3 regions of the Mucilaginibacter sp. UYNi724 genome follow, and region 1 is predicted to be linked to each of the others. Evidence: riboswitches for the same ligand, from Rfam matches in the RefSeq annotation. Region 1 holds a riboswitch; each other region holds the start of a gene.
The links. Region 1 has a riboswitch for S-adenosylmethionine ahead of ACVW0P_RS16975 (peroxiredoxin). Riboswitches for the same ligand answer to the same signal wherever they lie in the genome.

Region 1 (10,531 bases):
ATCATCCCTTATCTGGACCTGGATATAAAATATTATGACCTGGGTATCGAGTATCGTGACGAGACCGATGACCAGGTTACCATTGATGCCGCAAACGCTATTTTAAAATACGGCGTGGGTATTAAATGTGCTACCATCACGCCCGATGAGCAGCGTGTTGAGGAGTTTGGATTGAAACAAATGTGGAGGTCGCCAAATGGTACCATCCGTAATATATTAGATGGTACGGTTTTCCGCGAGCCTATTGTGATGAACAATGTACCGCGCTTAGTACCAAACTGGACAGCCCCTATCTGTATTGGCCGCCACGCTTTTGGCGACCAGTACCGCGCTACAGATTTTGTTACTAAAGGCAAAGGTAAATTAACCATTAAATTTACCCCTGAGGATGGCAGTGCCGAGCAATCATTTGAAGTGTACAACTTTAAAGGCGATGGCGTTGCATTGGCTATGTACAACACCGATGAGTCTATCCGCGGGTTTGCACACGCTTGTTTTAACCAGGCGCTGATGAAAGGCTGGCCTTTATACCTGTCTACAAAAAACACCATTCTTAAAAAATACGATGGCCGTTTTAAAGATATTTTTGAAGAAATTTACCAGGCAGATTATAAAACCAAGTTTGCGGATGCAGGCATCACTTACGAGCACCGCTTAATTGACGACATGGTTGCATCGGCCCTTAAATGGAACGGTAACTTTGTTTGGGCTTGTAAAAACTACGATGGCGACGTACAGTCTGATACCGTTGCGCAAGGCTTTGGTTCATTAGGTTTAATGACGTCTACTTTAGTTACACCGGATGGTACCGTTATGGAGGCCGAAGCTGCACATGGTACGGTAACCCGCCACTACCGCGAGCACCAGGCAGGCCGCCCAACATCTACCAACCCAATCGCATCAATTTTTGCGTGGACACGTGGTTTAGAGTTCCGCGGGATCTTGGATGGAAACCAGGAGTTGGTAGACTTCTGTAAAACACTCGAAGAAGTTTGTATCGAAACCGTTGAAAGCGGTAAAATGACCAAAGATTTGGCTATCACAGTAAAAGCTAAGGTTGAGCATGGTACCGATTACCTGTACACCGAAGAGTTTTTAGAAGCCATCAACGAAAATTTAAAAGCAAAATTGGGTAAGTAATTTTAACCCGATTAAAAATAGGAGAGCCCGCTTTGAGAAGAGCGGGCTTTTTTGTTATTTAGTTTAAATGAAGATAATAATTAGGCCTTGCCTTACAATTGACGAACGCCTGGCTAAAGCATCACCATGCGTTGTTGAAATGTTTCGCCTTTTAAGATTAAAAGTCAAAAGTTGGAAAAACGTTCAGGAGTATTTAACAAAGCCCTACGTGGGATATAAATGTACAGATATAAAAGGAACACCCCGATTTTTGGAAATACATATTCGGAAAAGCAAGCTAAATCTTCACTTAAGACCGGTTGAATTCATAAACCCAAATGTTACTGATGCCCCGATTACCCACCTTTGGAAAGTAACTAAGCTTTTTGATGTTTATGACAAATCAACTTTAGACCAGGCTATAAATATGGCCAATCAGTCTTATGAATATGTTAAATCAAATAACATATAATAGTATAATACCTTGATGTTCTAATTCCTGGTTTCTTACTTTCCTTAAAATCCCTAACTTAGCGCTTGCAATGCTTCAGTTAAACAACATTAAAGAAACGTTAACTCTTTTTAAAGAAGAGTTGGTGCAACGATACCCTATCGCGACACTTCGGTTGTTTGGCTCTGTTGTGCGCGATGATTTTACCGAAAAAAGTGATATTGATATCATCGTTGAATTTAACCGGCCAATTGGAATTGAGTTTGTGACTTTAGCCGATGAGTTAGAAAATAAGTTACAGCGTAAGGTTGACCTTGTATCACGACGTGGCATTAAAGACAAATATTTGAAGGTGATAGACCCAGAGATAGTGTATGTTTAAAAGAGTTTATGAATACTTTTGTATGATATTTCTCCCTACTTCCTCAAAATCCCTAACTTAGCCGCATCAACAAAGCATACACACTACCATGTCAACTCTATATCCATTAAAATTTAAAACCATATTTAAAGACAAAATATGGGGCGGCCATAAAATAGAAACTTACCTGCATAAAAATATTGGCGATCTGCCAAACTGCGGCGAAACGTGGGAGATCTCGGGCGTAAAGTCGGATGTTTCTGTGGTGGAGGGTGGCGAACTGCAGGGCCAGTCGCTTGCCGACCTGCTGGAGAAATTCCAGGGCGACCTGGTAGGCGAAAAGGTTTACAAGCATTTTGGCAATATCTTCCCGCTGTTAGTGAAATTTATTGATGCCAATGATGACCTGAGCGTGCAGGTACACCCTAACGACGAGCTGGCTAAAAAACGCCATAATTCGTTTGGTAAAACCGAAATGTGGTACGTAATTGAGGCCGATCCGGGTTCTTCACTTATTGCCGGCTTTAACCGCGAAATGACCGAGCAAGAATATGTGGAAGCCCTAAACAGCGGCCATATCATGGATATCCTGAACAAGGAAGACGTTAAAGCGGGCAACGTTTACTTTTTACCTGCCGGCCGTGTGCATACCATTGGTAAAGGCTTGCTGATCGCCGAGATTCAACAGACGTCAGATATTACCTATCGCATATACGATTTTGACCGTGTTGACGATAAAGGCAACAAACGCGAACTGCATACCGAAGAAGCTTTAGCAGCTATCGACTACAAACACTACCCGGAATATAAAACCCTTTACACCCCGCAAAAAAATGAGGATGTACACCTGGTAACCTGCCCGTATTTTACTACCAACGTGTTAGATTTTACCCAGGGCGTTTATAAAGATTACGCTAACCTCGATTCTTTTGTGATATACGTTTGTATCGAAGGTGAATTCACTATTAAACACAACGAGCTTGCTTACCCGGTAAAAATGGGCGAGTGTATCCTGCTGCCAAAAACTATCGATAAGGTGGAACTAAAAACTACCGCGGGCTTTAAAATATTAGAAAGCTATATTGAGTAATGATATTTAGAGTTATGAAGAGGACCGTATTATTTGTTTTGTTAATTTGCTTAGTAATTGCTTCTTGTAAAAAAGGTGGTGAAACCATCACTAAAGATGAGGCAATAAAGCTGGAAGATCTAATTGGGAGGTATACCTTGACTGAATATGTTTCACATAAGCCGGGCGATGACTTTTATGTAAACACCAATAGTAACGAAAAGCCTTGCATGCTTAATGCCTTATTCACGCTCAATAAAGATAACTCGGCTACATCTGAGTATATCGGCACCGACGTCTGTTATTTGTTTTACAAATCGCCTAATGAAAACATAAATTTTGGACCTCATGAACTCGAAAATTTAATTTGGAAATTTGTGAACAATGAGGTTCAACTGCAAATAAACAGCACATCATCAATTCATCATTACAGCATAACCAAAAAGGATAATAAAATACAGCTTACGGAAATAGGGGAAGCCCCTTTTAATTATAAACAGACATACACTAAAAAATGATTTAGTTATACTTTCTAATATCTGTTGGGTTTTGCAATGATAAAAAAATCTCTGTTAGGTAACCCTCATCTATAGGCTTTAATAAATAATCAATAACTGCGGGGGTGCTTTTTGCTCGCTTAATGTCCTCAAGGTCAATAGATGAGCTGATATTATAAATTGCGATATTTTTACCCAGTTGAGATTTTATTTCCTCAAAAGCAACGTTAAATTCCCAGCCGTTCATCACCGGCATGTTAATATCTACAAATAAAACATCGGGTAAATGGTTGCGGTTTTGAGGGTTAAGTAAATAATCAATGGCTTCCTGGCCATTGCTAAAGTTCATTATTTCGTCAAATAAGCCCTTTATTACTGTTAATTTCTTGAAACCGTAAGTAAAAATTTCATCATCATCAACAATCCCGGCAATCACAATTTTGTTTTCGGTATTCATTTTATGGTATTAGTTATACCAGCTTTACTGTAAATTTTGTGCCAACATTTACAGCGCTGTCAATTTGGATACTTCCGCCCAGTGCTTCTACCTGGTTACGGGTCATAAACAGGCCTATCCCTTTCGAGTCGTTATTTTGGTGGAAGGTTTTGTACATGCCAAATACCTGGTCGCCGTAACGTTGCATGTCTATGCCTATACCGTTATCTTCAAACACCAGGTAAATCTCGTTACCAACTCTTTGCGTGTTAACGTTAATTACGGGCGCTCTATCGGGATGTTTATACTTAATGGCATTGGTGAGCAGGTTTTGGAATATGCTCTCCAGGTACGCCGGGATGTAATCAATTTGCGGGCAGTCAGAAAAGTCGGTGTTTATTTTAGCATCCGAATTTATAATATTGGTGTGCAGCGCCGATGCCACGTTATTAAATATGGTCTCAAAATCAACCAGCTTGCGCTCCTTGCTAATTTCTGATTGTATGCGCACTATTTCATCAAGGTGGCCCATGGTGGCGCTCAAGCTCTCGCTGATGGTTTTAATGTGCGAGAAGATCTCTGTGCGGTCATCCTTAAGCAGGCTATCTTCAAACAAGTTCACCATAAACTTAAGGTTGCCCGCGTGCGATCGCAGGTTATGCGATACAATGTAAGCGAAGTTTTGCAGGCGTTTATTCTGGTCGTCCAGTAAATTGATGGACGATTGCAGGGTAATGCCTTTTTTCTTGATGCTGTCAATATCCTGAAAAATACCGCTAAGCGTAACGCATTGGCTATGATCATTTAATACGGGCACGCCTTTAGACCGCACCCATATCACGTTGTTTTTAGCCGTGCGGAATTGCAGTTCGATATCGTAAGGCCTGCAATATTTTATTGCCTGGTCAATAGCGTCGGCAATTAAAGTTCGGTACTGGGGTTCAAAAAAGGCAATGGCTTCTTCTATAGATATTTTAGGCTGGTTGTTCAGCTCAAATATCTCGTACATTTCTTTCGAGAATTTTAGCCTACCGGTAGCCACATCAATTTCCCAGCTGCCTAATTTTGCGATCCGGCCGATCTCGGCACACCTAAAATCACTTTCGGCAGCTTTTATTTCGTGCAGTTTAAGCGCGTTTATATTGGTGATAACGCCGTAAATAACGGGGCCATCGTTGGTATCGTGTTTTTGGGTGGTGCTTTCAAACCATTGGTAGCCGCTTTGCTTGGTAAGCAGCCTTATATGAGCAACAGGCGAGCCGCCCTGCCTTGGGTGATAGGTAGCATTTAAAAATGCCTGCCTGTCGTGGTAATATAAAAGGTGTTCAAAAAAGTAATTATATGAGCATTCGATCTCGCCCGGCGTGTACCCCAGCGCAGCATAAAAGCCAACCGACCATTTTGCTTGCCTGGTATCGGTGTTATACTCCCAAATGCCTAAATTAATATGATCAATTATACGCGCAATATGAGCTATGCTTTCGCCGGAAAACTTATGTTCTTCAGAACTCATTGTACACTTGATCTCTAATCTACTTTAATTACCACAGGGTATTATAAAATACATGCCAAACGGGCAAATATCCATCATTTACAACCCAGTGTTGTTACAAACTGCCAAATAGGTTTAATATTTTAAACTATGTGGTTAATAACAGTGTTTTTACAAACCCTCAACAAATCTAAAGTTTATATAATGCTGAAAATTACGCTATTAAAATGATGTAAGCGTTTTATACGGTTAATTAGCCGCAGGGTTATGAAAATTTTGGCGCGTAAAAATAGTATAATATTTACCGAAATAATATTAAAGTGGAAAGAAATTTAATTGCTTTTTGGAGTGAGACCTGATGGATGATTCGGAGATGAAATTGAACTTGCTTTGAAAAAAAATGAATGTAAATACGTGTGAGCATAAAATTGATAACTGTAAATAAAACGGTTATATTTACCTCTGCCAATTATAACTTTTATGAAAAAACACTTCTCAAAACTACTTACAGTTTTATTGCTGATAGCTGTAAGCGTATCTGCACAAAAAGCCGCCCCGGGCAAAGTTTGGGGTGTTGCAAAAGCAAACACCTGGTATTCACAAAATAAATGGATGAGTGGTGCCGATTTTATCCCCAGCAGCGCCATAAATCAACTGGAAATGTGGCAGGCTGATAGCTTCGACCCGGCAACTATCGACCGTGAACTTGGCTATGCACAAGGCATCGGCTTTAACACCATGCGTGTGTTCTTATATAGCCTTGCCTGGAAACAAGATAAACCTGGCTTTAAAAAACGCATAGGCCAATACCTTGCCATTGCCAACAAACACGGCATAAAAACCATGTTTGTATTTTTTGACGACTGCTGGAACGGCGACGCTAAAATTGGCAAACAACCCGCGCCTAAAGTTGGGGTACATAACTCGGGCTGGCTGCAAGACCCCGGCAACCGTTTAAACAGCGCTGGCGAAACCGGCATGCTACAGGCTTACGTTACCGATGTGATGACAAGCTTTAAACATGATAAGCGCATATTGCTGTGGGACCTTTACAACGAGCCCGGAAACTCCAACAAAAAGGAAGCATCGATGGGTTTGCTTGTAAAAGTATTTACATGGGCACGTGCTGTTAATCCCGATCAGCCTATATCTGCCGGCCTTTGGGATTGGAGCTATGAAAAACTTAACGCTTACCAGGCCCTAAACTCGGATATTGTTACCTATCACGATTATACCGACGAGGCATCGCACCTCAAAACCATACAGCTTTTAAAAAGCCACGGCAAGCCGCTTATTTGTACCGAATATATGGCCCGTACCCGCGGCAGCAAGTTTGCCAACGTAATGCCAATGCTTAAGAAAGAGAACGTAGGCGCTCTAAACTGGGGTTTTGTAATGGGGAAAACGAATACCATTTACGCCTGGGATAACCCAATGCCCGATGGCAGCGAACCAAAAGAATGGTTCCATGATATTTTCCGCAAGGACGGTACGCCTTACAGGCCGGAGGAAGTGGAGCTAATTAAAAAGATGAACGGGAAATAGCGTAGCTTGCTTTTAAACATGTTGCATGCATTTTTTTAGCTTTGCACCCATGAAGGCCAGCCTTAAATTATTCGACTTTTCGCAAAAGGTTAACTACCGTACCGAATTTTTAGCAGGCCTTACCGTAGCAATGACCATGATGCCCGAATCATTGTCCTTTGCTATTTTGGCTGGTTTCCCGCCGTTGGTTGGCTTGTATGCGGCGTTCATAATGGGGTTGGTAACAGCGTTATTTGGTGGCAGGCCGGGCCTAATCTCGGGCGGGGCAGGAGCTACGGTAATTGTGCTTATAGCCCTTATGAAAAGCAACGGCATCGAGTTTGTTTTTGCAGCTGTGGCATTAGCGGGCGTTATACAGATCGTTATCGGTTTGTTTAAGCTGGGTAAGCTGATCAGGTTGGTGCCACAACCCGTTATGTATGGATTTGTAAACGGACTTGCCGTAGTGATTTTTATGGCCCAGCTGGAGCAATTTAAAACCATAGTGAACGGGCAGCAGGTATGGCTAACGGGTTCGCCGTTATATATTATGGCGGCGTTGGTTGCGCTCACCATAGCCATTGTAGTAATATTCCCTAAGGTAAGTAAGGCGGTGCCGCCGTCGTTAGTAGCTATCATTGTTGTTTTTGCAGTAGTGATAGGCTTTGGTATCCACACCAAAACTGTTAGTGATATTGCATCGGTTAGTGGCGGTTTCCCACCGTTTCATATCCCGCAGATCCCGTTTACCTTTCATACACTTAGTGTTGTTTTTCCGTACGCGTTAATTATGGCTGCTGTTGGTTTAACCGAGGGCTTGCTAACCCTAAATCTTGTCGACGAAATGACCGCCACCCGGGGCAACGGCAACCGTGAATGTATCGCGCAGGGCAGCGCCAATATCCTTAACGGTTTTTTCTTTGGGATGGGTGGCTGCCCTATGATAGCCCAAACGCTTGTAAATTTATCCGCGGGGTCAAGGGCAAGGCTCTCGGGTGTTATAGCATCGTTAACCATTTTGATGATCATTTTGTTCGGCGCCCCTGTTATTGGCCATTTACCTGTGGCCGCGCTTACGGGTGTAATGGTGATGGTAGCTTTTGGCACCTTTGAATGGATCAGCTTTAAAATATTTAATAAAATGCCCCGGCAGGATGTGTTTGTAGGCATAGTGGTAGCCATTATCACCATAGTGCTTCATAACCTGGCGCTTGCGGTATTAATTGGCGTGATCATATCTTCCCTGGTATTTGCCTGGGAAAGCGCCAAACGCATCCGCGCCCGCAAGTACACTGATGGCAGTGGCGTAAAGCATTACGAAATTTACGGTCCGCTGTTTTTTGGCTCGGTAACCGCCTTCAACGAAAAGTTCGACGTCGCCAACGACCCAAATGAAGTAGTGATAGATTTTAAGGATAGCCGCCTTGCGGATATGTCGGGCATCGATGCTTTGAACAAACTCACCGAACGGTACCAAAAGGCAGGCAAAAAACTCCATCTGCAACACCTGAGCAGCGATTGCCGCGGGTTGCTAACCAATGCTGCTGATGTTATCGATGTAAATATCCTCGAGGATCCGGCCTACCGTGTGGCAACGAAGAAGAAAGTGCGTTAGGAAAAGGTTCTCCTCTCCTTTAGTTTAGTAAATACTTTTTATTCGCTATAAAACACTTGCACTTACCACTACCTATTCATCGGGCAATCCAGATTTATTTTTTCTTCCTGAAATTCAACGAATTAAGCACAAGATCAAATAATAAATATAAAGTCTATAGGAATTATAGAATTAATATCTACTTTTGTGATGTAATCGTTCTTTAAATATACTTATCCAGAAAGACAGAGGGAAAGGCCCTATGATGTCTTAGCAACCTGTACGGCCCCCGGGCTTGTGTAAGGTGCTAATTCCTGCTTCGCAACCTGGCGGAGACAGATAAGCTGATTTAATAGATTGAATGTCGTTAGGCATTCTCTTTTAGCCATAAAGGCTTCTCTCTCTTAAACACTTCTCTGGATTTTATTGACAACAAAATTTGCAATGCATAGCTTTACGCTATCGGCCTTACCCAAACCCTCTCGAAGGAGAAGGCTTAAAAACAGGGGCTAACATTTAAATATAAAAAATATAACCATGAGTTTAAGACTTGGCGACGACGCCCCAAACTTTAAAGCACAAACATCGCAAGGCGAAATTGATTTTTACGAATACCTGGGCGATAGCTGGGGCGTGCTATTCTCGCACCCGGCAGATTATACACCCGTTTGTACCACCGAACTCGGTAAAACCGCATCACTTAAAGATGAGTTTGAGAAACGCAATGTAAAAGTGATTGCCCTTAGTACAGACAGTGCAGAATCACACAAGGGTTGGATAAGCGACATCAACGAAACGCAGAACGTGGAAGTTACCTTCCCGATAATTGGCGACGAAAGCCGCGAGATCTCGCAGGCTTATGACATGATCCACCCCAATGCATCGTTGGTGGCTACCATTCGCTCGTTGTTCATCATCGGCCCGGATAAAAAGATAAAACTGATCATCAGCTACCCGGCATCAACCGGAAGGAATTTTCAGGAGATATTGCGAGTGATTGATAGCCTGCAACTTACCGCCTACCATAGCGTAGCAACCCCTGCCGACTGGAAGGATGGCGAAGACGTTGTAGTGCTGCCATCTATAAAAACTGAAGATATCCCGGCTAAATTCCCTAAAGGGTTTACCGAGGTGAAACCATATTTACGTACAACACCACAGCCCAATAAATAAGGGCTGATAATAGAGTCGCGTGGCCGAGAGGATAGGTATGGGTCTGCAAAACCTTTAACGGTAGTTCGAATCTACCCGCGACGTCCTAACTATAATAACTGACTAAACTGATTGCGATGGGCCGGGGGGCTCATCGCTTTTTTTGTTTAGGAAGCCTCTCCCCAGTCCTCTGGGAAGGAGAGGGAGGCTAAAAAAATCTTTAACCTTCTTTGCGCAGCAGAGAGGCTAGCGCACGTAGTGCCGCGGGGTGAGTAAAATGGCAAACTGGCTTATTTAATAACAATCCCACCATTCACTTGTATATTTACATATATGAGCAACCCAAACCATACCTGGCCAAAACTGGATTTTCATTACCTGAAAGATACCATTGCCACCGTACACATGTGGACGCAGATGATTGGTAAGGTGCGCCTTAAAAAAATGCCGTGGATAAACCACTCCTGGCAGGTTACGCTTTATGTAAGCGCGACAGGGTTGACCACGGGCAGTATCCCTTACGAAGGTGGGCTTTTCCAGGTTGACCTCGATTTTATTGATCATCAACTGCATATATCTACCAGCACGGGCCAAAAGGTAACATCGGCCCTGGGTGCCGAAACTATTGCCGGGTTTTACAACGAGTTGATGCTAAACCTGAAAGCAGTGGGCGTAGAGGTAGAAATTTACGCCGTGCCGAATGAACTGGAAACAGCTACCCCCTTTGCAGAAAATACCGCGCCATGTACCTATCATCCCGATGCGATGAACACCATTTGGCAGGCACTGATCCATGTGAATAATGTGTTTACCGATTTCCGGTCTGGATTTTTGGG
Region 2 (10,531 bases), on a different contig from region 1:
TACTCCAAATCCGAAGAGGCCTATATTCAGTTTCTTGCTCATTAAGCTATTTTTTGTAATTCTATAATTTTCCCTTTTACATCTGTTTTAAAAAACGACGTAATAATATTTGTAAGATCTTCTGTTTCTATTAAAAACCCATCGTGCCCGTAAAACGAATCCAGTTCGGCAAAGGCAGATTTTGGGATATGCCTGAACAGGTATTGCTGCTCCTCGATAGGGAACAATACGTCAGATTTTATGCCGATAACCAGCGTGCGTGCCTTTATCAGGCTCAAGGCTTTATCAACACCGTGCCTGCCGCGGCCCACATTGTGCGAATCCATAGCCTTTGACAGGTACCAGTAGCTGTATGCGTTGAACCGGTTCACCAACTTTTGGCCCTGGTAACCCTGATAGGTTGATGCTTTAAAATTATCGGTAACCGTATCGCCATCTTCCTGTTGGGTGATGCCGTAAGTTTTGTAGGTACGGTAGGATAGGAGCGCTATGCTGCGCGCGGCTTTCAGGCCTTTAGCACCACCATCAGGGGCACCGGCATAAAAGGTACGGTCGGCAGTGATGGCTAAACGTTGTGATTCGTTAAAGGCAACACCCCATGGTGAATGGTTGGCGTTTGTAGCTATCAATATCAGGTTTTTGATACGTTCTGGCTCGATGATGCTCCATTCGATAGCTTGTTGGCCGCCTAACGATCCGCCCAATAATGTTTCTACATGGTCGATACCTAAATGATCGGCCAGTAATATATGTGCTTTTACGATATCCCTGATGGTAAACTCCGGGAACGCGAGGTAATAAGGCAAGCCGGTTGCAGGATTAGTGCTTAATGGATTATCAGTACCGTAAGGCGAACCTAAAACATTTGCGCAAACAATAAAATGCTCATCAGGGTTAAAGTGGTCTTCGGGGCCGAAAAAGCCTTTCCACCAGTCAAAAACGTCGGAATTTGCAGTGAGGGCATGGCATACCCACACTACATTATCCCGGTTTTTATTGAGGCTCCCGTACGTATTAAAGCCAATTGTAAGTCCTTGCAGTTTCTGGCCGGATTCCAGTTCAAACTTTCCGGTATAGGTAAAACTTTGTGTGCTCATTTGTTACTCTTCGTTATTTGGGGGACGGCCGGCTAAAACAACCGCCCCCTCATAACATCACTTAAAAACTAAAAAAACTAAAATCGTTATACTAATTCAAGCTGCTTTATTTTGGCAAACGCCTGTGCAAAATCAGCTTTAATGTCATCTATATGTTCAATACCAACAGCAACGCGTAACTGGCCCGGCAAAACCCCGGCAGAGATCTGCTCTATATCTGAAAGTTGCTGGTGCGTGGTAGCCGCCGGCTGTATAATTAATGTTTTGGCATCGCCCACGTTTGCTAAGTGGCTAACCAATTGCAGGTTATCGATGAGGTTATTGGCAAGTTCCTTATCGCCCTTAATTTTAAAGGACAACACAGCACCGAAACCATTTTTCAAATACTTTTTGGCAAGGGTGTGGGACGCTGATGATTCCAGTCCCGGGTAATTAACAGATTCTACTTGTGGGTGCTGCTCCAGCCATTTGGCAAGTTCAAGGGCGTTATCTACATGGCGTTGTACACGCAGGGATAGGGTTTCTAATCCCTGGATATTCAACCATGAATTAAACGGTGATTGCGACGGCCCAAAATCCCTCAAACCTTCAACCCGGGCACGAATGATAAAGTTGATGTTTCCAAACGGTCCGTTTACACCAAATACGTCATTGAATATTAAACCGTGGTAGCCTTCGCTTGGCTCGGTAAACTGCGGGAACTTGCCGTTGCCCCAATCATAAGTACCGCCATCTACAATAACGCCGCCAATGCTGGTGCCATGCCCGTTGATCCATTTAGTGGTAGATTCTACAACCACATGGGCGCCATGCTGCAAAGGGCGGAACAGGTATCCGCCTGCGGCGAATGTGTTATCAACTATTAACGGCAGATCGTGCTCGTTCGCCAATTTTGCCAGTTGTTCAAAATCGGGGACGCTGAAACCGGGATTACCGATGGTTTCGGTATAAATAGCCTTTGTTCTGCTGTCGATATGTTTTTCGATATTCTCCGCAGTATCGTCCTCTGCAAAACGCACCTCTATACCAAGGCGTTTAAAGGCAACCTTAAACTGGTTATAAGTACCGCCGTACAAGAAAGGGGAGGTAACAAAGTTATCACCTGCCTGTAAAATATTGTTCAAGGCGATAAATTGTGCTGCCTGGCCTGATGCTGTTGCCAAAGCCGCGATGCCACCTTCAAGAGCGGCAATACGCTTCTCGAAAACATCAGTGGTGGGGTTCATTAAACGGGTGTATATATTGCCAAATTCTTTTAGCGCAAACAGGTTTGCACCATGCTCGGCATTTTTAAATACGTATGATGTGGTTTGAAACAATGGTACTGCACGCGCGCCTGTAATAGGGTCAACTTCCTGTCCGGCATGTAGTTGCAGTGTTTCGAATTTTAAGTTAGACATATTCTGTAGATTAAGAGTATTTAAATGAAATGTTAAAGGTTACGACAGGATAGAACTATCCTATTCAGCAGATCACGTATTTTTCAGGAAAACAGAAAAGGGAACGTGTTACCGAATCAACAGCAGCAGCAACACATACAAATACAGCCGTGGAATTGGTTGTATGCTAAACTTTGGGCCAATGGGGCCTGCGATGTGTTTGTTTGTACGTAAGTTAAACTTTTCATGATTAAAAATTTATATCCCCCGGTTAACTATTCTCCGGGACAGGAATTGGCACCTTCTACACCTTGTAGGGTTGCCAGCGGTTCTCTGAGCCTGATCTCTCGCCGCTTCTTTATAAACCAAAATCCGTGTGAGGGAAAATTGATTGTGGTATCGCTACCAAATAATGTTTCAAATATAGGCTAATCGGATTTTAAAATCCAAATTAAATTTTTAATAAATTATCATTTATATGTAAAACCGTTGTAAAGCATTATAATAATTATGCCATCGCCTGTTCCAGATCGGCAATCAGATCATCAACATGCTCCAGCCCTACAGATACCCTCAACAAATTAAACGGTGTTTTGGTGTCCGGCCCTTCAACTGATGCGCGGTGCTCTATCAAACTCTCTACACCGCCCAAGCTGGTTGCCTGGGTAAAAACCTTGAGCGAATTAACAACCTTTTTGGCCTTTACTTCACCACCTTTTAGAGTGAATGACATCATGGCACCGGGGTAATTCATCTGGGCTTTAACAATTTCATATTGCGGATGAGATGTAAGGCCAGGGTACATCACATCTTCTACCTCCGGATGGTTCACTAAAAAATTAGCCAGCAATTGCGCGTTTTGCACATGGCCCTTAACCCGGTAAGGCAAGGTTTTAATGCTGCGCACCAGGTAGTAACAATCCATAGGAGAGGGCACGGCGCCGCCCATGGTTTGTACATTGCGGATCTTTTCCCACCAGTCGCTTTTTTCGGCAGTAATTAATGCACCGCCCATCAGGTCGCTGTGGCCGCCAAAGTATTTAGTAGACGAATGCATTACCAGATCCGCTCCCAACGCGATAGGGTTTTGGCAAATAGGAGTGGCAAATGTATTATCGCACACTACTTTTATATTGTGTTCGCGCGCTATCGCCACTACCTTTTTTATGTCGGTAATTTTAAGCAACGGGTTAGATGGTGTTTCTATCCAAATAACCCCGGTATTAGGTTTGATATGCGCTTGTAAAACCTCGCTATCATTCACGTCAATAAAATCAAACTCCAGGATCCCGGCAAAAAGTTGTTTAAGTTGGTTACGCAGTCCATGGTACATATCGTCGGGCGCTATAATGTGCGTACCCGGCTCAAGTGATTGAAAAACAGACATGCCCGCCGCGTTGCCCGATGAAAATGCCGCTGCTTCTGCACCGCCTTCTAATTGCGCCAATACAATCTCTAACGAGGTACGGTTTGGGTTGCTTGAACGGCTATACTGGTAGCCTGCTGCAAAGCCTCCATCTTCATCGCGCTCAAAAGTAGTAGCCATAACAATGGGCTGTATAACTGCTTTAGTTGAAGCGTCGGTATGGTTACCGGCGTGTATGGCAATGGTTTCTATTTTCATGACTGGGAATGTATGCCGCCAAATTAACTAAGAATTATTTTATAATTATAGACGCATCTGTAAAAGTGTTGCGAATATTAAGATCGCTCCATCTGTAACCGCACTGTCATAGTTGCATGTTCAAACACTGGTTAAGTTGATACTTCCGTTTTAAACTTGCGGCATTTTGCTACATTTGCCCAAATATTTTTCTAAATGGAAGTATCAGATAATTTCCTGGTTTTGCTGAATAATCCCCGGCTTTTACCGGCACTAAAAGACATTGCTGAGAAGGTACTCCATAACCAGCGCATTACATTTGATGAAGGCGTTCTGCTTTACGAAAAAGCCGAACTGGGCTACCTGGGAGTACTTGCCAACTACATACGCGAACAAAAACACGGTGATAAAACATACTTTAACCGTAATTTCCACATCGAACCCACAAACCTTTGTGTTTATGATTGTAAGTTTTGCTCATACTCGCGCTTGATTAAACAGCGTGCAGACGGATGGGAATACACTATGGACGAGATGCTGGATATCGTAAAAAAATACGACGACCAACCTGTTACGGAGGTGCACATTGTAGGCGGTGTTCTACCGCAGTATGATGTCGCTTTTTATTCGGAGTTGTTTAGCAGGATCAAAGCCCACAGGCCTGATCTGCATGTAAAGGCGTTAACACCGGTTGAGTATCACTATATTTTCAAAAAGGCTAAGATAGATTATGCCACCGGTATGAAGCTGATGAAAGACGCAGGCCTGGAATCTATGCCGGGTGGCGGAGCCGAGATCTTCCATCCCGAAGTGCGCGACCTGATAGCTAAAGATAAATGTACCGGCGACCAATGGCTTGCCATCCATGAAGAATGGCATAAATTGGGCATGCGCTCGAACGCTACGATGCTTTACGGCCATATCGAGCAATACCGCCACAGGGTTGACCATATGGAACAGCTTAGGCAGTTGCAGGATAAAACCGGAGGTTTCCAAACCTTTATCCCGCTAAAGTTCCGTAATCAGGATAACCAGATGAGCAACGTACCTGAATCGACTGTAGTAGAAGATTTGCGCAACTATGCGATAGCAAGGATCTATCTTGATAATTTCGACCATATAAAGGCCTACTGGGCCATGATAAGCCGAACCACCGCGCAGCTATCCCTTAACTTTGGGGTGGATGACATTGACGGCACGCTTGATGACACCACCAAGATCTACGCTATGGCAGGCGCCGAAGAAAAGAAACCGGCCATGAGCACACAAGAGCTGGTTGAACTGATAAAAAACGCCGGCCGTTACCCCATAGAGCGAGATACGCTATATAATGTGGTGACCGATTACAACGATTATCAGTTTGCAGAAACGGAGAAACCGCGCTATTACAAGCTGCCGGTTATAAATTAGTTTATTGGTTCACTTGTTCATTAGTTACTAGTGGACAATGTGCCTATGAACAAATGAACTATTGAACAAATGAACCAAATAGAAAAGACACTATATATAGTACGCCACGGGCAAACCGATCTTAATAAGCAAGGTATTGTACAGGGCCGCGGCCGCGATACAAATCTGAATGACGAAGGCCGCCAACAGGCCGACATGTTTTACCGGGCTTATAAAGATGTTCCTTTTGATAAGATCTACATATCCGAATTAAAGCGTACACAGCAAAGCATCCAGCAGTTTATTGACCTTGGCCTGCCTTACGAAAGGCTGGAAGGCCTTGATGAACTTGCCTGGGGCGTACACGAGGGGCAGCCTGCCACACCCGAAACCAAAGCTGCTTTCTTAGACCTGATGCGCAACTGGCTGGACGGCAACCTGGATGTTAAATTTGAAGGTGGCGAAAGCCCTAACGAAGTTAAGGCAAGGCAATTACAGGCGCTGGACATTATCATGAGCCATCCCGAGGAAAAAACGGTATTGATTTGCATGCATGGCCGGGCGTTACGTTTGCTGATGTGTATCTTAACAGAGCAGCCGCTTACGCAAATGGATACCTTCCCTCACCAAAATCTGGTGCTGTACAAAGTAATTTACAATGGCAGTAAGTTTGAAATTGTTGAAGCCAACAACGCCAAGCATTTAAAAAACGCATAGAGAGAACGATAAGTGAATAAGATTAGAATATCTGCCGTTAGCTATACTAACACCAAACCCTTTTTATACGGCCTGCAAGACTCCCCAATTAAAGACAGGATTGAATTGAGCCTGGATATCCCATCGGACTGTGCACAAAAACTGATAGATGATAAGGCCGATATTGGTTTAATACCTGTCGCGGCTACGTTAAGTCTGCCCAAATGGGAGATCATCTCCGATTATTGCATTGGCGCGGTTGGCGCGGTAAACTCCGTATTTATATTTAGCAATTGCGATATAAAGGATGTGAAGCGTGTACAGCTTGACCCCGAATCGCGCAGTTCAAATAATTTGGCTAAGGTACTGATGAAGAACTACTGGATGATAGCGCCCGAACTTATTGTAAGGGCTGATGATTACGCAGTTTCGCAGGATGACCAAACCGCCTTTGTACAAATTGGCGACCGTACTTTCGGCAAAAAAGAGCATTATAAATACGTTTACGACCTTTCAGAAGAGTGGCGAAAGTTTACCGGCCTACCATTCGTGTTTGCCGCCTGGATAGCCAACAAGCCAATCCCCGAAGATTTTATAAAAGAGTTTAACCAGGCGCTTCGCCACGGCCTTGCCCACAGGCACGAGTTATTGCAAACCCTACCGCAACGTGCGGACTTCGACCTGGAAGACTACCTGATGCATAAGCTTGATTTTGATTTGACAGAGGGTAAAAAAAAAGCGCTGTACTTGTTTTTGGATTACATAAAAGCGTTGTAGTTGTAAAAATTAAATTTTTCAAAACCATATTGTTTAAATAACATTCTTATTTACAATATGGATCCACAAAAACTTAACGGACAAATCGCCTTGGTTACCGGGGCGGATAGCGGCATTGGTAAAGCGGTAGCTATTGCTTTGGCGGCTGCTGGTGCAAAGGTTTTGGTAAACCACATCAGTAGCTCTGAAAAAGCTAATGAAGTAGTTGATACCATTGCGCAGGCAGGGGGCGAGGCCTTTGAGTTTCATGCCGATGTAAGTAAGGAAGAAGAAGTACAGGCCATGTTTGCCGCTATCGTCGAAAAATATGGCACTATAGATATTCTGGTTAACAACGCCGGCCTGCAAAAGGATGCCAAATTTGTGGATATGACTTTGGATGATTGGAATACCGTTATTAACATTAACCTTACCGGGCAGTTCCTTTGCTCGCGCGAGGCTGCCAAACTGTTCATCAAGAGGGGAGTGGTAGAAAGCGTTAGTCGCGCGGCTGGCAAGATCATCTGCATGAGCAGCGTACACGAGGTTATACCCTGGGCAGGCCATGTAAATTACGCCGCAAGCAAAGGCGGTATCAGCATGTTTATGAAAAGCCTTGCGCAAGAACTGGCACCGCATAAGATCCGTGTATTGGGCATTGGGCCGGGTGCCATACAAACGCCCATCAACAAAGAAGCCTGGGAAACACCGGAGGCTTTAAATGAGCTTTTAACGCTCATCCCTTACAACCGGATAGGCCAGCCGGAAGATATTGGAAAATTGGCTGTTTTTTTAGCTTCTGATGATGCAGATTACATTACCGGTACAACTATTTTGGCCGATGGCGGCATGACGTTATATCCTGGATTTGCAGATAACGGTTGATAAACCCGCTATAAAAAACATCTTTTGTCATTTAAAAGTCACATAAATAGACCTTCTTTACATTAATTTAACTTAGTGTACTTTTTACAATAAGTATATCGTATTTTATTTTACATATTGTTAAAAGTACACTAAGTAATGGTTCAATTTTTTAAATTTCAATCAAAAACACGTATTAATTATAAAATATTCATAAAAATTAGCAATAATTATGAATATTATCAATAAGGATGTACATTTGTTATATAATTTAAAACAAACGATCATGAAAAAATTATTTATATCTACCGCTATCGCAGCATTGTTCACAGTAAATGTTTTTGCTGCTAACACAATTTCAAAATCAGAAAGTGATGCTGATGCAGTATCATATGCAGTTTCTTCAAAATTCAACAGCGATTTTGTTAGAGCTGAAAATGTAACCTGGAAAGTTAATTCAAAATTCCAGAAAGCGACCTTCACTATCGACGGCGTAAAAAAATCAGCTTTCTACAACCTTCGTGGTGAGTTGATAGGCATTACGGAGAATGTACAGTTCAAAGAATTGCCTGCAAAAGCTAAAAAAGAAATTGCCGCTAAATACGAAGGTTACTTCGCAAACGAAGTTATCAAATTAGATAACGGCGATAACGGTTTCGATTCTACCGTGTATTTTGTTGACTTGAAAAACGACAAAGAAGAAGTTTTAGTAAGGGTTACACCATCTGCCGGTGTTTACTTCTTTCAGCAAGTAAAATAATCCGATCCTACATATATCGTAATGAAAGTCATTGGTTTACGCCAATGGCTTTTTTGTTTTTAATTTTATTTTAACTTAATATAAATTTATTTGGTTATTATTAATTTTATATATTTGATACAGATAGTTGTACATTCCATATTGATTATTAAACCATTTTTATACTCAGTTGAATTACCTACTGATCTTAAACACACAATTATTAATACAATTATTTTATTATTATGAAAACTGGAAAAGTAAAATGGTTTAACACACAAAAAGGTTACGGGTTTATTATTACTGATGATGGCAAGGACTTATTTGTACACTTTAAAGATGTACAAGGCGGTGTAAACGCCATTAAAGACAACGACAATGTCGAGTATGAAGAAGAAGAAGGACGTAAAGGCTTACAGGCCGTAAACGTAAAAAAAGTTTAATTAGCTACTTTTAAAATATATGGCCCCTGTTAAAAAACAGGGGCTTTTTTTATGCGATTTAATTTATTTTTTGCCCGCATTTTATACCTTAGCCAAACCAATAATTACAACCCTGATTTATGACCGACACTGCTTCAGCAAAAGTTTCGCGGAATGTTATATTCCTGGTACTTGTAGCCTCCCTGGGCTATTTCGTTGACATATATGACCTTTTAGTTTTCTCCATAGTGCGTAAAGCCAGCCTGCATGACATTGGCGTAGCCGATGCCGATATACTATCTAAAGGGCAATTCATCATCAATGTGCAGATGTTTGGGTTGCTGCTGGGAGGTTTGCTTTGGGGAATAATCGGCGATAAGCTTGGCCGTATCAAGGTTTTATTTGGGTCGATATTGCTTTATTCCATAGCCAATTTCGCAAACGCATTCGTAACAGACGTTAACACCTACGCATTGATCCGCTTCATTGCAGGTATTGGCCTTGCCGGCGAGCTTGGCGCGGGCATCACCCTGGTAACAGAAACCTTAAGTAAGGAGAAACGCGGCTATGGCACCATGATCGTGGCTGTGATAGGCTTATTTGGCGCTGCCGCCGCTTATGAAGCGGCTAAGTTTGGCTGGCAACATGCTTACATGATAGGCGGCGGTTTAGGTATCATATTATTGCTTATGCGTGTTGGCACGTTTGAATCGGGCATGTTTAACAAGGTAAAACAAAGCGGGGTATCTAAAGGCAATTTTTTAATGCTGTTCACAAGCGCGGAGCGCTTTAAAAAATATTTGTACTGCATACTCATTGGCGCGCCGCTTTGGTATGTGGTGGGGGTGCTGGTTACGCTATCGCCCGAGTTTGGTAAGGCATTGGGCTCGGCAGTACCGCTTAGCGCTGGCGAGGGAGTACTTTACACCTATATCGGGATCTCGATAGGCGATATTTTTGCAGGCTTATTGGCCCAGGTCACCAAATCGCGCAAACTTACCATGGCGGTGTTTCTTACACTATCAGTAGTAAGCTCATTTATTTACTTGGGCTCAAAAGGTATTACGCATGATAAATTTGTTTGGATCTGTTTCTTTATGGGTTGCACCGTTGGTTACTGGGCAACCTTCGTAACTATAGCTGCCGAGCAATTCGGTACAAACATCCGCTCCACAGTTACTACTACTGTACCAAACTTTGTGCGCGGCTCATTGATTCCCATCAACATGGCGTTTAATGCCTTTGTAGTGCACTACGGCATGGTTACAAGCGGTTATATCATGATGGTGATACTTACCCTCATCTCGTTATTCTCGCTCAGCCAGCTTAAAGAAACCTTTGGTAAGGACCTAAATTATATTGAAGAGGAAGCTGGGGTTAGTTAAATTTAATTAATGATTTAGCGAGTTAGTGAATTAGTGATTGGAAATTGATAAACGCATTCAATAGTTTGTTTAGTTTTGCAATGTATTAATCACTAATTCACTATCCCGATAGCTATCGGTACACTCATTCGCTAATTAATGATTACAAAAGAACAAATAGCTGCCGATTACAAAGAGATACAGGACGAGATTTGCGCCGCG
Region 3 (10,531 bases), on a different contig from region 1:
AAATAGCAGCTATTGCTTATAATTTATATCACCTTCGTTGCTTTGATGTTTTTTATTCAATTTTGTTAAAAATAAATTTAACTCCCTCTCCTTCGGTGAGGGTTAGGGATAGCTAAAATGGAAAGAAGTACCGAAAAAGATTCTAAATACAACAGCCTGGAAAACATGCCGCTGATGGAACTTTTACAGAACATCAATAACGAAGATAAAACAGTGCCTTTGGCGGTAGAAAAAGCCTTGCCGCAAATTGAGGCGCTGGCAAAGATCACTACCGACCGCATGCGCAACGGTGGCCGCCTGTTTTACATAGGCGCCGGTACCAGCGGCAGGTTGGGCGTGGTTGATGCATCAGAGTGCCCGCCAACTTTTGGTGTGCCGTTTGATTGGGTGGTAGGCATCATAGCCGGTGGCGATACAGCCATCCGCAAAGCGGTAGAATTTGCTGAGGATAACACTACACAAGCGTGGAAAGACTTACAGGAATTTGATATCAACGAGGGCGATGTGGTGGTAGGTATTGCAGCATCTGGCACTACGCCTTATGTTATTGGCGGCTTAAAAACCGCTAACGAGCATGGCATTGCCACGGGCTGCATTGTTTGTAATGCGGGCAGCCCGGTAGCAGCGACAGCCCAATACCCGGTAGAAGTAGTTACCGGCCCCGAGTTTGTAACGGGCAGCACCCGCATGAAAGCCGGTACCGCGCAAAAACTGGTATTAAATATGCTGAGCACAAGTGTAATGATACAACTGGGCAGGGTAAAAGGTAATAAAATGGTTGATATGCAGTTATCAAATGATAAGCTGATACAACGCGGCACCAACATGGTAATGGCCGAAACTGGTCTGCCGGAAGCAGAAGCCGCCGCCCTTTTAAAACGATACGGAAGCGTAAGAAAAGCGGTTGAGGCTTTTAAAAAGTAATTTCAGATGTGCGGATATACATATGTGCAAATGAGAAAAATAAATTAAAGGATTGATTAAAAATAATTTAGATATGTATATGAGCCGTGCCAGCATCTGCACACCTGCACATTTGCATATCTGCACATCAATACTATGCACGAAATAGAACCATATTACCGCTGGCGGGATGACTATGTAGCATCAGAGGATGAGTTTTCGCCCTTTTACGCTACGCAGTATAGCGAGTTTGAGTTTGATAAGCAGGTGTATAACTATTTGCTGCATCCGCAATGGGATTCATTTGGGTCTAACACGCTGTACTTAAAAGTATTGTATGTTGATTACGACCGCGGCTACAGCATCATCGAATTTATTGGCGAGTGGAACGACGCCATCAATAATGATATTATGCTGATGAAGCGCGAGATCATCGAGCTGATGATTGACCAGGGCATTACCCAATTTATCCTGATAGGCGAGAATGTGCTTAACTTCCATTTTTCTGATGACAGCTACTATGAGGAATGGTTTCAGGAAGTGGAAGATGGCTGGATAGCAGGCATAAACTTTCGCGATCATGTGATCAGCGAGTTTAAAAGCGCCAATATAGATTACTACATCAACTTTGGCGGCCAACTTGACGAGCTTAACTGGCGCGCCTTAAAGCCCGTGCAGGTGTTTAAGCTGATAGAAGAACAGTTAACCAAAAGGCTCAACTAAATTTCATCAGATTGTAAGCTTTATAAAAGCCGCAACTTTATACGCATTAAAGCGTTTTTACTATATTCGTACAAATAATTTCTAAAAAATAAATGGAAACTAAAACCCAAGATTACGTTTACGAGAATGTAAGTTATGTAGAAAACCCAGACGCGTCCCGAAGGTTTATTGCGAATGTGTTTGTGTGGATGTTTGCCGCGCTTGCCATATCTGCAGCTTGCGCGTATTTCTTTGCCAATACAAAAGAGTTATCGGCCCTTATCCGTAACCCCGAAACCGGTGCTAACAATATATGGGGAACAGTAGTTATGTTGTCTCCTCTAATCATTGTGGTTCTTTTTAGGCCGTTGTTAGCCAAACTAAGCATTGTGGGCGTTGGCTTAATGTTCGTTGTATTTTCGGCATTGATGGGTATCAGCCTTAGTTCTATATTTTACGCTTATCCGCCGCAATTGATTGCAAGCGCGTTTATAACATCGTCAATTGTATTTGGTGTTATGGCGGTTGGCGGTTACATCACCCACCAGGATTTGACTAAATTCGGCTCTATCCTTATCATGCTTTTAATAGGCGGTGTCGTGGCAACGGTGTTAAATGTACTTATATTTCATAGCGGAGGTTTTGACCTGATCATTAGCTATGTTATGGTTGCCGTGTTTGTAGGGCTAACCGCTTATGACGTGCAAAAGCTAAAACGCATTGGAGCCGGTATAGAGTATGGCGATGCCTCGGGCAAAAAAATGGCCGTTATGGGCGCTTTAACACTTTATCTTGATTTTATAAATCTTTTTCTCGCATTGCTTCGCGTATTTGGCGGTAACAGGAGATAGTTAGATATCTAATACAATTGAAGCCGTTTGCTGATAAAGCAAGCGGCTTTTTGGTTTAAGAGTTTACTCACCCCGACTTTGCTTCGCTCGTCGACCCTCTCTGCTGCGCAAAGAGGGTAAAAAAGATGTTTTTATAGCTCTCCCCTCTTTGCGTAGCAGAGAGGGGGCAGGGGGTGAGTTAAAACTTGCACTTTACAACATTATTATTCATCTTTGTAACGCTTATGGAGAAAGACGGAGGGATTAGACCCTGCGATGTCTTAGCAACCTGTTACTTAACAAGGTGCTACATTCTACTCCGGTTAAAAGAATAACCGGGGACAGATAAGTGAAAGTCAATTTAACACCCGACTTTTCGAAATAAGTTTTTTAGTATCAGGTAACTAGTATCACGTATCAAGACTTTTCTTGTGCTGGTTATTATGCTCATGTATCGAAATTTCGGTACTTGATACTTGATACTCGCTACTTGATACCAACAAATGGATATTAGAAAAGAATTACAAAAGCGCATACTGGTTATTGACGGGGCAATGGGCACCATGATACAGCGTTACGAACTTACCGAGGAGGATTTCCGCGGCGAGCGTTTCTACGATCATGCCTCCGACCTTAAAGGCAATAACGACCTGCTGAATATTACCCGCCCGGATGTGATCAAAGCTATCCATGCCGAGTATTTGGACGCGGGTGCTGATATCATCGAAACCAATACTTTCAGTACACAAAAGATCTCGCTTGCCGATTACCACCTCGAAGAACTTGACTACGAATTAAGCTACGAAGGTGCCCGCATAGCCCGTGAAGTAGCGGACGAGTACACCAAAAAAGACCCGTTGAAACCACGTTTTGTGGCAGGTGCTGTTGGTCCTACAAATCGTACTGCATCCCTATCGCCCGATGTAAACGACCCGGGTTACCGCGCTGTTACTTTTGACGACCTTGCCGAAGCTTATTATGAGCAGGTGCGTGGTTTGGTAGATGGGGGTTCAGACGTGTTACTTGTCGAAACCATATTTGATACCCTGAATGCTAAAGCGGCGCTGTTCGCTATCGACAGGTATAAAAAAGAATGTGCAGCAGCGGGTAAAGATTACCTTGCTTTCCGCGATACGGGTGGTATCATGATCTCGGGTACCATTACCGATGCGTCAGGCCGTACCCTTTCGGGCCAAACAGTGGAGGCTTTCTGGAATTCTATCAGTCATGCCAATTTGCTGTCTGTAGGGTTGAACTGTGCTTTGGGTGCAAAAGAAATGAGGCCCCACTTAGAGGAACTTTCTGCTAAGGCGGGTGTGTTTATCTCAGCGTACCCTAACGCCGGTTTGCCAAACGAATTTGGCGCTTACGATGAAACCCCGCATGAAACCGCCCACCAGGTTGATGATTTTATCAAGGCCGGGTTGGTAAACATAGTGGGTGGTTGTTGCGGCACCACGCCCGATCACATTAAATGTATTGCCGATAAGGCTGCTAAATATTCCCCGCGCTTACTTCCCGAAATTGAGCCCTATTTGCGTTTAAGCGGACTGGAAGCCGTAACCCTTACCCCCGAAACAAACTTTGTAAACATAGGTGAACGTACCAACATCACCGGGTCGCCAAAATTTTCCAAACTTATCCTGGCCGAAGATTACGAGGCTGCTCTTGCTGTTGCCCTGCAACAGGTAGAAGGTGGCGCGCAGGTGATCGACATTAACATGGATGAGGGGATGATAGACTCTGAAGCGGTGATGGTTAAATTCCTGAACCTGGTTGCCAGCGAACCCGATATTGCCAAACTGCCCATCATGATCGATTCCTCTAAATGGACGGTTATCGAGGCAGGTTTAAAATGTTTACAGGGGAAGGGTATCGTAAACTCTATTTCATTAAAAGAGGGCGAGGATAGCTTTAAAGATTACGCCCGCAAGATCCTGAGCTATGGTGCAGCAGCCGTTGTAATGGCCTTTGACGAAACCGGCCAGGCAGATTCATTAGAACGCCGTAAAGAGATTTGCGGCCGCTCGTATAAGATCCTGGTTGAAGAAGTCGGCTTCCTGCCCCAGGATATCATCTTCGACCCGAATATATTGACCGTTGCCACCGGGCTTGAAGAACACAATAATTACGCGGTAGATTTTATTGAAGCTACTCGCTGGATAAAACAAAACCTGCCATACGCTAAAGTGAGCGGCGGGGTGAGTAATATTTCGTTCTCGTTCCGCGGTAACAATGTGGTGCGCGAGGCGATGCACTCGGCATTCCTTTACCATGCCATAAAGGCCGGGTTGGATATGGGTATCGTAAACGCCGGGATGCTGGAGGTTTACCAGGAGATCCCTAAAGACCTGTTGGAGCTGGTTGAAGACGTGCTATTAAACCGCCGCGATGATGCCACCGAACGCCTGGTCGAATTTGCCGATACCATCAAAAGTAAAGGGAAAGAGATAGTTCGTGATGAAGAGTGGCGCAAGAACCCGGTAGAGCAACGCCTGTCGCACGCCCTTGTAAAAGGCATCATTGAGTACCTGGACGATGACGTGGAAGAAGCCCGCCAAAAATTTGCTAAACCCTTAGAGGTTATCGAAGGCCCCCTAATGGATGGCATGAATGTAGTTGGCGACCTTTTTGGCGCGGGTAAAATGTTTTTGCCGCAGGTGGTAAAATCGGCCCGTGTAATGAAAAAGGCCGTTGCTTATTTGCTGCCATTTATCGAACTGGAGAAACAGCGTGTAATAGATGCCGGTGAAGATAGCAGCGGCAGCCGCGCCAATGCGGGCAAGGTTTTAATGGCCACCGTAAAAGGGGATGTACACGATATTGGCAAGAACATAGTTGGTGTGGTGCTGGCCTGTAACAACTTCGAGGTGATAGACCTTGGGGTGATGGTGCCTGCCCAGCGAATTATAGAAGAAGCAAAAAAACAGGAAGTAGATATCATCGGCTTGAGTGGTTTGATCACCCCGTCGCTTGATGAGATGGTGCATTTTGCCAAAGAGATGGAACGCCAGGGCTTTACTATCCCGCTAATTATTGGTGGGGCTACCACGTCGCGCATCCATGCGGCGGTAAAAGTGGCACCACATTATTCGGGTGCTGCCATCCACGTACTGGATGCATCACGCAGTGTAACCGTTTGCAGCAGCCTGATGAACCGCGACACCCGCGACGGCTACATCCAGAACATTAAAGACGAATATACCAAAGCCCGCGAAGCGCATGCCAACAAGAAAAACGACAAGCGTTTTGTAAGCATCGAACAAGCCCGCGGACAAAAGTTCCAAATAGATTTGAAAACGGTAGCACAAGCGCCATCATTTTTAGGCACTAAAGTTTTTGACGCTTATCCGTTAGAAGAATTGGTGCCGTATATCGACTGGACACCTTTCTTCCATACATGGGAGTTGCGCGGCAGCTACCCCAAAATTTTTGCCGATAAGTTTGTAGGCGACGAAGCCAAGAAACTTTTTGATGATGCGCAGGCATTAATGAAACGTATTGTAGATAATAAGCTATTGCGTGCAAGCGGCGTTATCGGTTTTTGGCCGGCTAATAGCGTGGGCGATGATATCGAATTATATACCGACGAAACCCGCCAACACTTACTTACCCGCATCCACACGCTTCGCCAGCAAAACGAAAAGGTGAAAGGTGAACCATATTATGCCCTGTCGGATTTTGTGGCACCAAAAGAGAGCGGCGTTGCCGATTACTTTGGAGGCTTTGCCGTAACTACAGGTATTGGTTGCGATGAACTGGTTGCCGAATTTGAGGCCGACCATGACGATTACAACAGCATTATGACCAAAGCCATCGCCGACCGCTTTGCCGAGGCCTTCGCCGAAAAAATGCACGAACTGGTACGTAAAGAACATTGGGGTTATTCCAAAGATGAGCAGTTAGCTACCGATGAACTGATCAAGGAAGAATACCAGGGCATCCGCCCGGCACCGGGTTACCCCGCCTGCCCGGATCATACCGAGAAAACCACCTTGTTTGAGATATTAAGTGCCGAAGAAAACGCCCACATGCACCTTACCGAAAGCCTCGCCATGACACCGGCAGCAGCAGTAAGCGGCTTTTACTTCGCGCATCCGCAGGCAAGGTATTTTGGCTTGAATAAGATAAGTAAAGACCAGATAGAAGATTACGCGGTCCGTAAGAATTTATCTGTGGAAACGGTTGAGCGTTGGTTGGGGCCGAACTTAAACTACTAAAAGGAGCGGAGAACGGGGAAAGAGGTGCGGCATGTTTGATGATAAGAGATAAATATGATATTTACTGATTTAGAAGCATGGAAAGAAGCAAGACTTTTAGTTAAAATGGTTTATACTTGCTTGCTGCCTTTTCCTAAAGAAGAAATTTATGGTTTGCAATCGCAAATAAAAAGGTCTGTTATTTCGATACCTTCAAATATTGCAGAAGGTTGTGGACGAAGCCACCCCAAAGATATTATGAGATTTTTTTTCATTGCCCGGGGCTCAGCTTATGAATTAGAAACTCAATTATATTTATCCTTTGATTTGGAATTTATAGATGAAGATATTTTGAAGGAATTATTAGAAAAGTTAAAACGGGTGAGGGTTTTATTAGCAGGGTTGATAAATCATCAAAAAGCCAAAATTACAACCTAACCGCACCTCTAACCTCGCTCTACGCACTAAAGAATATGAAGATTACCGAACATATCGCAAATGCAGCAGGGAAAACCTTGTTTTCCTTCGAACTTATCCCGCCACTAAAAGGGCAAAGCATCCAGGGGATCTATGATGCTATCGACCCGTTGATGGAGTTTAAGCCACCGTTTATTGATGTGACTTCGTTGCGCGAAGATTATATTTATAAGGAACACGAAACCGGTTTATTGGAGAAACTGGCTTATCGCAAGCGTCCGGGCACTATCGCTATTTGTGCTGCTATCATGAACAAATACAAAGTAGACACTGTTCCGCATTTGCTTTGTGGGGGGTTCACTAAAGACGAAACCGAGAATGGCCTGATTGACCTGCAATTTTTAGGTATTGATAACGTACTGGTTTTACGTGGCGATGCCCGCCGTGGGGATGCTTCATTTGTGCCTACGCCCAACGGCCACTGCTATGCAACCGACCTGCTAAAGCAAGTGGTGAACATGAACAACGGCGTTTACCTGCACGAACATTACGAAGGTATTTTAAAAACAGATTTCTGTATTGGTGTAGCCGGTTATCCTGAGAAACACTTCGAGGCGCCAAACTTAAAAACCGACTTTAAATATTTGAAGCAAAAGGTTGATACGGGTGCAGGCTTCATCGTTACCCAGATGTTTTTTGATAACCAAAAGTATTTTGATTTTGTTAACAGCTGCCGTGCCGAGGGTATCAACGTGCCCATCATCCCGGGTTTAAAGCCTATTACTACATCAAAACAATTGGTCAACCTTTCCAAAACCTTCCATATCGATATCCCTGAGGGGCTAAGCGATGCCATCCACGATTGTAAGGATGAAAAGAACGTAAAAGATATTGGTATAGAGTGGATGATAGAGCAGTGTAAAGAATTGGTGAAATTCGGCGCGCCGGTACTGCATTTTTATACCATGGGTAACCCTGGTCCAACGAAGAGGATAGCGGAAGCGATATTTTAGATACAATAAGTTTGTCATGCTGAGCGATAGCGAAGCATCTAATCGCCGACATGCATCTTCGATATGTATAGTTCAATAATAGATCCTTCGCTATCGCTCAGGATGACAAGTTTTATAACAAGAGAGGCCAGACGATTAGTCTGGCCTCTCTTGTTATATTCTAAAGCGATACTTATATCCCTTCGCCTTTCATTTTTGAAGCGGCAACCAATGCTTTGTAGGCATTAACCACGCCACCTGTTTTTGACAGGGTTGTAAAGTCGACTTTTTCGGTTGTGCTGCCCGGTTTTAAAACCATAAGGCCGGTTACCGGTGTGGCGGATGCCAGTAGGGCTTGTTTAACTTGTTTTGCCGTTAACGTTGGGTAATACTCCAATATCAACGCTGCAATACCTGTGGTTATTGGCGATGAAAAGCTGGTGCCATCGGCGGTATTAAATTCGGCATCCATGTTTACAGATGTTACCTTAACACCCGGTGCAAAAATGTCCACATTCTTTTTACCGTAATTGCTGAATGTGCCTGCAAGATTAGCGTCAGCTTTATCGGCAGATGCGCCAACACTGATCACGTTATCCGCATCCATGCCCGATCCGTCCTCAAACATATCATTCGGAAACTCCGGCTTGGCATCCATATCCTGGTTGTCGTTACCCGATGCCTGGATCAGTAATACGTTTTTAGCAGCGGCATATTTAAAGGCCTCATCAACCCATGCTTTATGCGGCGATAGTTTTTTACCAAAGCTCATGTTAATAACACGTGCGCCGTTATCAACCGCGTAGTGGATCGCGTTAGCAATATCTTTATCGTACTCATCGCCGTTAGGTACACCTTTAATGGCCATAATGCGCACGTTATCGGCCACGCCATCAATGCCATATTTGTTATTACGTACCGCGCCAATAAGGCCCGCCACGCCGGTACCATGCTCGGCATCGGCAAATTTTAGAATATTACTGCCGTAAGGCTTGCCATCCTGCACGTCCGGGTTGTCGCCAACAATACGTTTCCGGGCTTCAAGATCGGGGCTAACATCGTTGTTCAACTTAGCAAGATATTCGCTCAGCTCATTAATGATCTTGGCGTTGGTTTCGTTGCCACCTTGCTGCTCAAAAACAGAGGCCCAAACATTTTTACTTTGTGTAATGGTATCGCTTTTAGAAGTTATCTTAACAAGGTCGGTCTTTTTAAAAGAAGCGTCGCTTTTTAAGTTAATCGCTTTTTTAATGTAACCACTGGTAGTCATCAGCGCGTTCATCACGGGTTGTAATTGCTGGATCTCGGTTTTAGATTTGGTAAGCGTAGCATCGTGCTGCAGCTTCACCTTTTCCCAGTAGGCAAATTCCTTTTCGCTGCCTGCAGGGGCGCTGGTCAGGTTCTCATATTTGCCTTTAAGCCTGTTGTACTCGCGTACTTCTTCCGTAGTTTCGGTGAAATCGCATTTGCCGCCCGGGCCGCCTAAAAAGTTCCAGCCGTGCACATCATCAATATAACCATTCTTGTCATCATCAATTCCGTTACCGGGAATTTCTTTGGTGTTGGTCCAAAGCACCGGTTTAAGATCAGCCTGCGCGGTATCTATTCCGCTATCTATCGTGGCTATAATAACCGTTTTGCTTTTTTTGCCCTTAACAAATAAATAGGCCTGGTTTAAACTGATGCCGTAGTAGCCATCGGTCTTAAGGTCCATCAGGTGCCAGTTTTTTGGGAGTTCGGCAGGGGCTTTCGGGGCAACCTGCGCGGTAACATCAAAGCTTATTAAAAGGGCGGTGCTCAGTAATAGGCCCGTAATGGTCTTGCAGAATTTATACATATTTCTTTTTAGTGTTTATACTTATTATTCATTGCCGATAGCCCCCTCTAAATCTCCCCCGATAGGGAGACTTTTGTTTTGCTTTTTTTTTTAAGCCCTCCCTTTCGGGGAGGGTTTGGGTGGGGCTGAACTGCTTGGTTTAATTATAGGTCAAATTTAATACCCTGCGCTAAAGGCAACGTTTTAGAATAGTTTATAGTATTGGTTTGTCGCCTCATATACACTTTCCATGCGTCAGATCCGCTTTCGCGGCCACCGCCGGTCTCTTTTTCGCCGCCAAAGGCACCGCCTATCTCCGCGCCGGATGTGCCGATGTTAACGTTGGCAATGCCGCAATCAGAACCCGCGTATGATAGGAATGTTTCTGCCTCGCGTAAATTATTGGTCATGATGGCCGATGATAAACCTTGCGGTACGCCGTTCTGCAAGTCGATGGCTTCTTCTATGGTTTGGTATTTGATGAGGTAAAGTATGGGCGCAAAGGTTTCGTGCTGAACGATCTTGTAATGGTTCTCTACCTCGGCAATACAAGGCTTAACATAACAGCCCGATGCATAGGCGTCGCCTTCCAGCTTGCCACCTTCAACCACAAACCTGCCACCCTCGGCTTTGCATTTTTCGATAGAATCAAGATACAGCGCAACCGCATCC

Region 2: it holds a riboswitch for S-adenosylmethionine, as region 1 does, so the genes downstream of both, ACVW0P_RS04810 (O-acetylhomoserine aminocarboxypropyltransferase/cysteine synthase family protein) here and ACVW0P_RS16975 (peroxiredoxin) in region 1, are expected to answer to the same signal.
Region 3: it holds a riboswitch for S-adenosylmethionine, as region 1 does, so the genes downstream of both, metH (methionine synthase) here and ACVW0P_RS16975 (peroxiredoxin) in region 1, are expected to answer to the same signal.

What each region holds. Positions count from the first base shown of each region.
Region 1 is NZ_JBSRZI010000012.1:130,822-141,352, reverse strand. Features, by position in the region: gene ACVW0P_RS17020 (NADP-dependent isocitrate dehydrogenase) at 1-1,140, shown strand, start outside; gene ACVW0P_RS17015 (DUF5655 domain-containing protein) at 1,208-1,591, shown strand; gene ACVW0P_RS17010 (nucleotidyltransferase family protein) at 1,662-1,952, shown strand; gene ACVW0P_RS17005 (type I phosphomannose isomerase catalytic subunit) at 2,041-3,021, shown strand; gene ACVW0P_RS17000 (hypothetical protein) at 3,021-3,518, shown strand; gene ACVW0P_RS16995 (response regulator) at 3,520-3,954, opposite strand; gene ACVW0P_RS16990 (PAS domain-containing sensor histidine kinase) at 3,968-5,446, opposite strand; gene ACVW0P_RS16985 (1,4-beta-xylanase) at 5,906-6,970, shown strand; gene ACVW0P_RS16980 (SulP family inorganic anion transporter) at 7,020-8,564, shown strand; SAM riboswitch class I at 8,774-8,889, shown strand; gene ACVW0P_RS16975 (peroxiredoxin) at 9,081-9,716, shown strand; tRNA gene ACVW0P_RS16970 (tRNA-Cys) at 9,730-9,800, shown strand; gene ACVW0P_RS16965 (DUF5996 family protein) at 10,029-10,531, shown strand, end outside.
Region 2 is NZ_JBSRZI010000002.1:429,530-440,060, forward strand. Features, by position in the region: gene ACVW0P_RS04800 (homoserine dehydrogenase) at 1-42, opposite strand, end outside; gene ACVW0P_RS04805 (homoserine O-acetyltransferase family protein) at 42-1,097, opposite strand; gene ACVW0P_RS04810 (O-acetylhomoserine aminocarboxypropyltransferase/cysteine synthase family protein) at 1,184-2,497, opposite strand; SAM riboswitch class I at 2,732-2,843, opposite strand; gene ACVW0P_RS04815 (trans-sulfuration enzyme family protein) at 2,985-4,100, opposite strand; gene mqnE (aminofutalosine synthase MqnE) at 4,296-5,489, shown strand; gene ACVW0P_RS04825 (histidine phosphatase family protein) at 5,559-6,185, shown strand; gene ACVW0P_RS04830 (menaquinone biosynthetic enzyme MqnA/MqnD family protein) at 6,198-6,941, shown strand; gene ACVW0P_RS04835 (SDR family oxidoreductase) at 6,999-7,805, shown strand; gene ACVW0P_RS04840 (hypothetical protein) at 8,071-8,544, shown strand; gene ACVW0P_RS04845 (cold-shock protein) at 8,769-8,966, shown strand; gene ACVW0P_RS04850 (MFS transporter) at 9,086-10,330, shown strand; gene hemF (oxygen-dependent coproporphyrinogen oxidase) at 10,469-10,531, shown strand, end outside.
Region 3 is NZ_JBSRZI010000005.1:125,078-135,608, forward strand. Features, by position in the region: gene murQ (N-acetylmuramic acid 6-phosphate etherase) at 118-924, shown strand; gene ACVW0P_RS09545 (hypothetical protein) at 1,060-1,626, shown strand; gene ACVW0P_RS09550 (Bax inhibitor-1/YccA family protein) at 1,719-2,456, shown strand; SAM riboswitch class I at 2,676-2,787, shown strand; gene metH (methionine synthase) at 2,939-6,655, shown strand; gene ACVW0P_RS09560 (four helix bundle protein) at 6,710-7,072, shown strand; gene metF (methylenetetrahydrofolate reductase [NAD(P)H]) at 7,108-8,064, shown strand; gene ACVW0P_RS09570 (S8 family serine peptidase) at 8,237-9,880, opposite strand; gene amaB (L-piperidine-6-carboxylate dehydrogenase) at 10,024-10,531, opposite strand, start outside.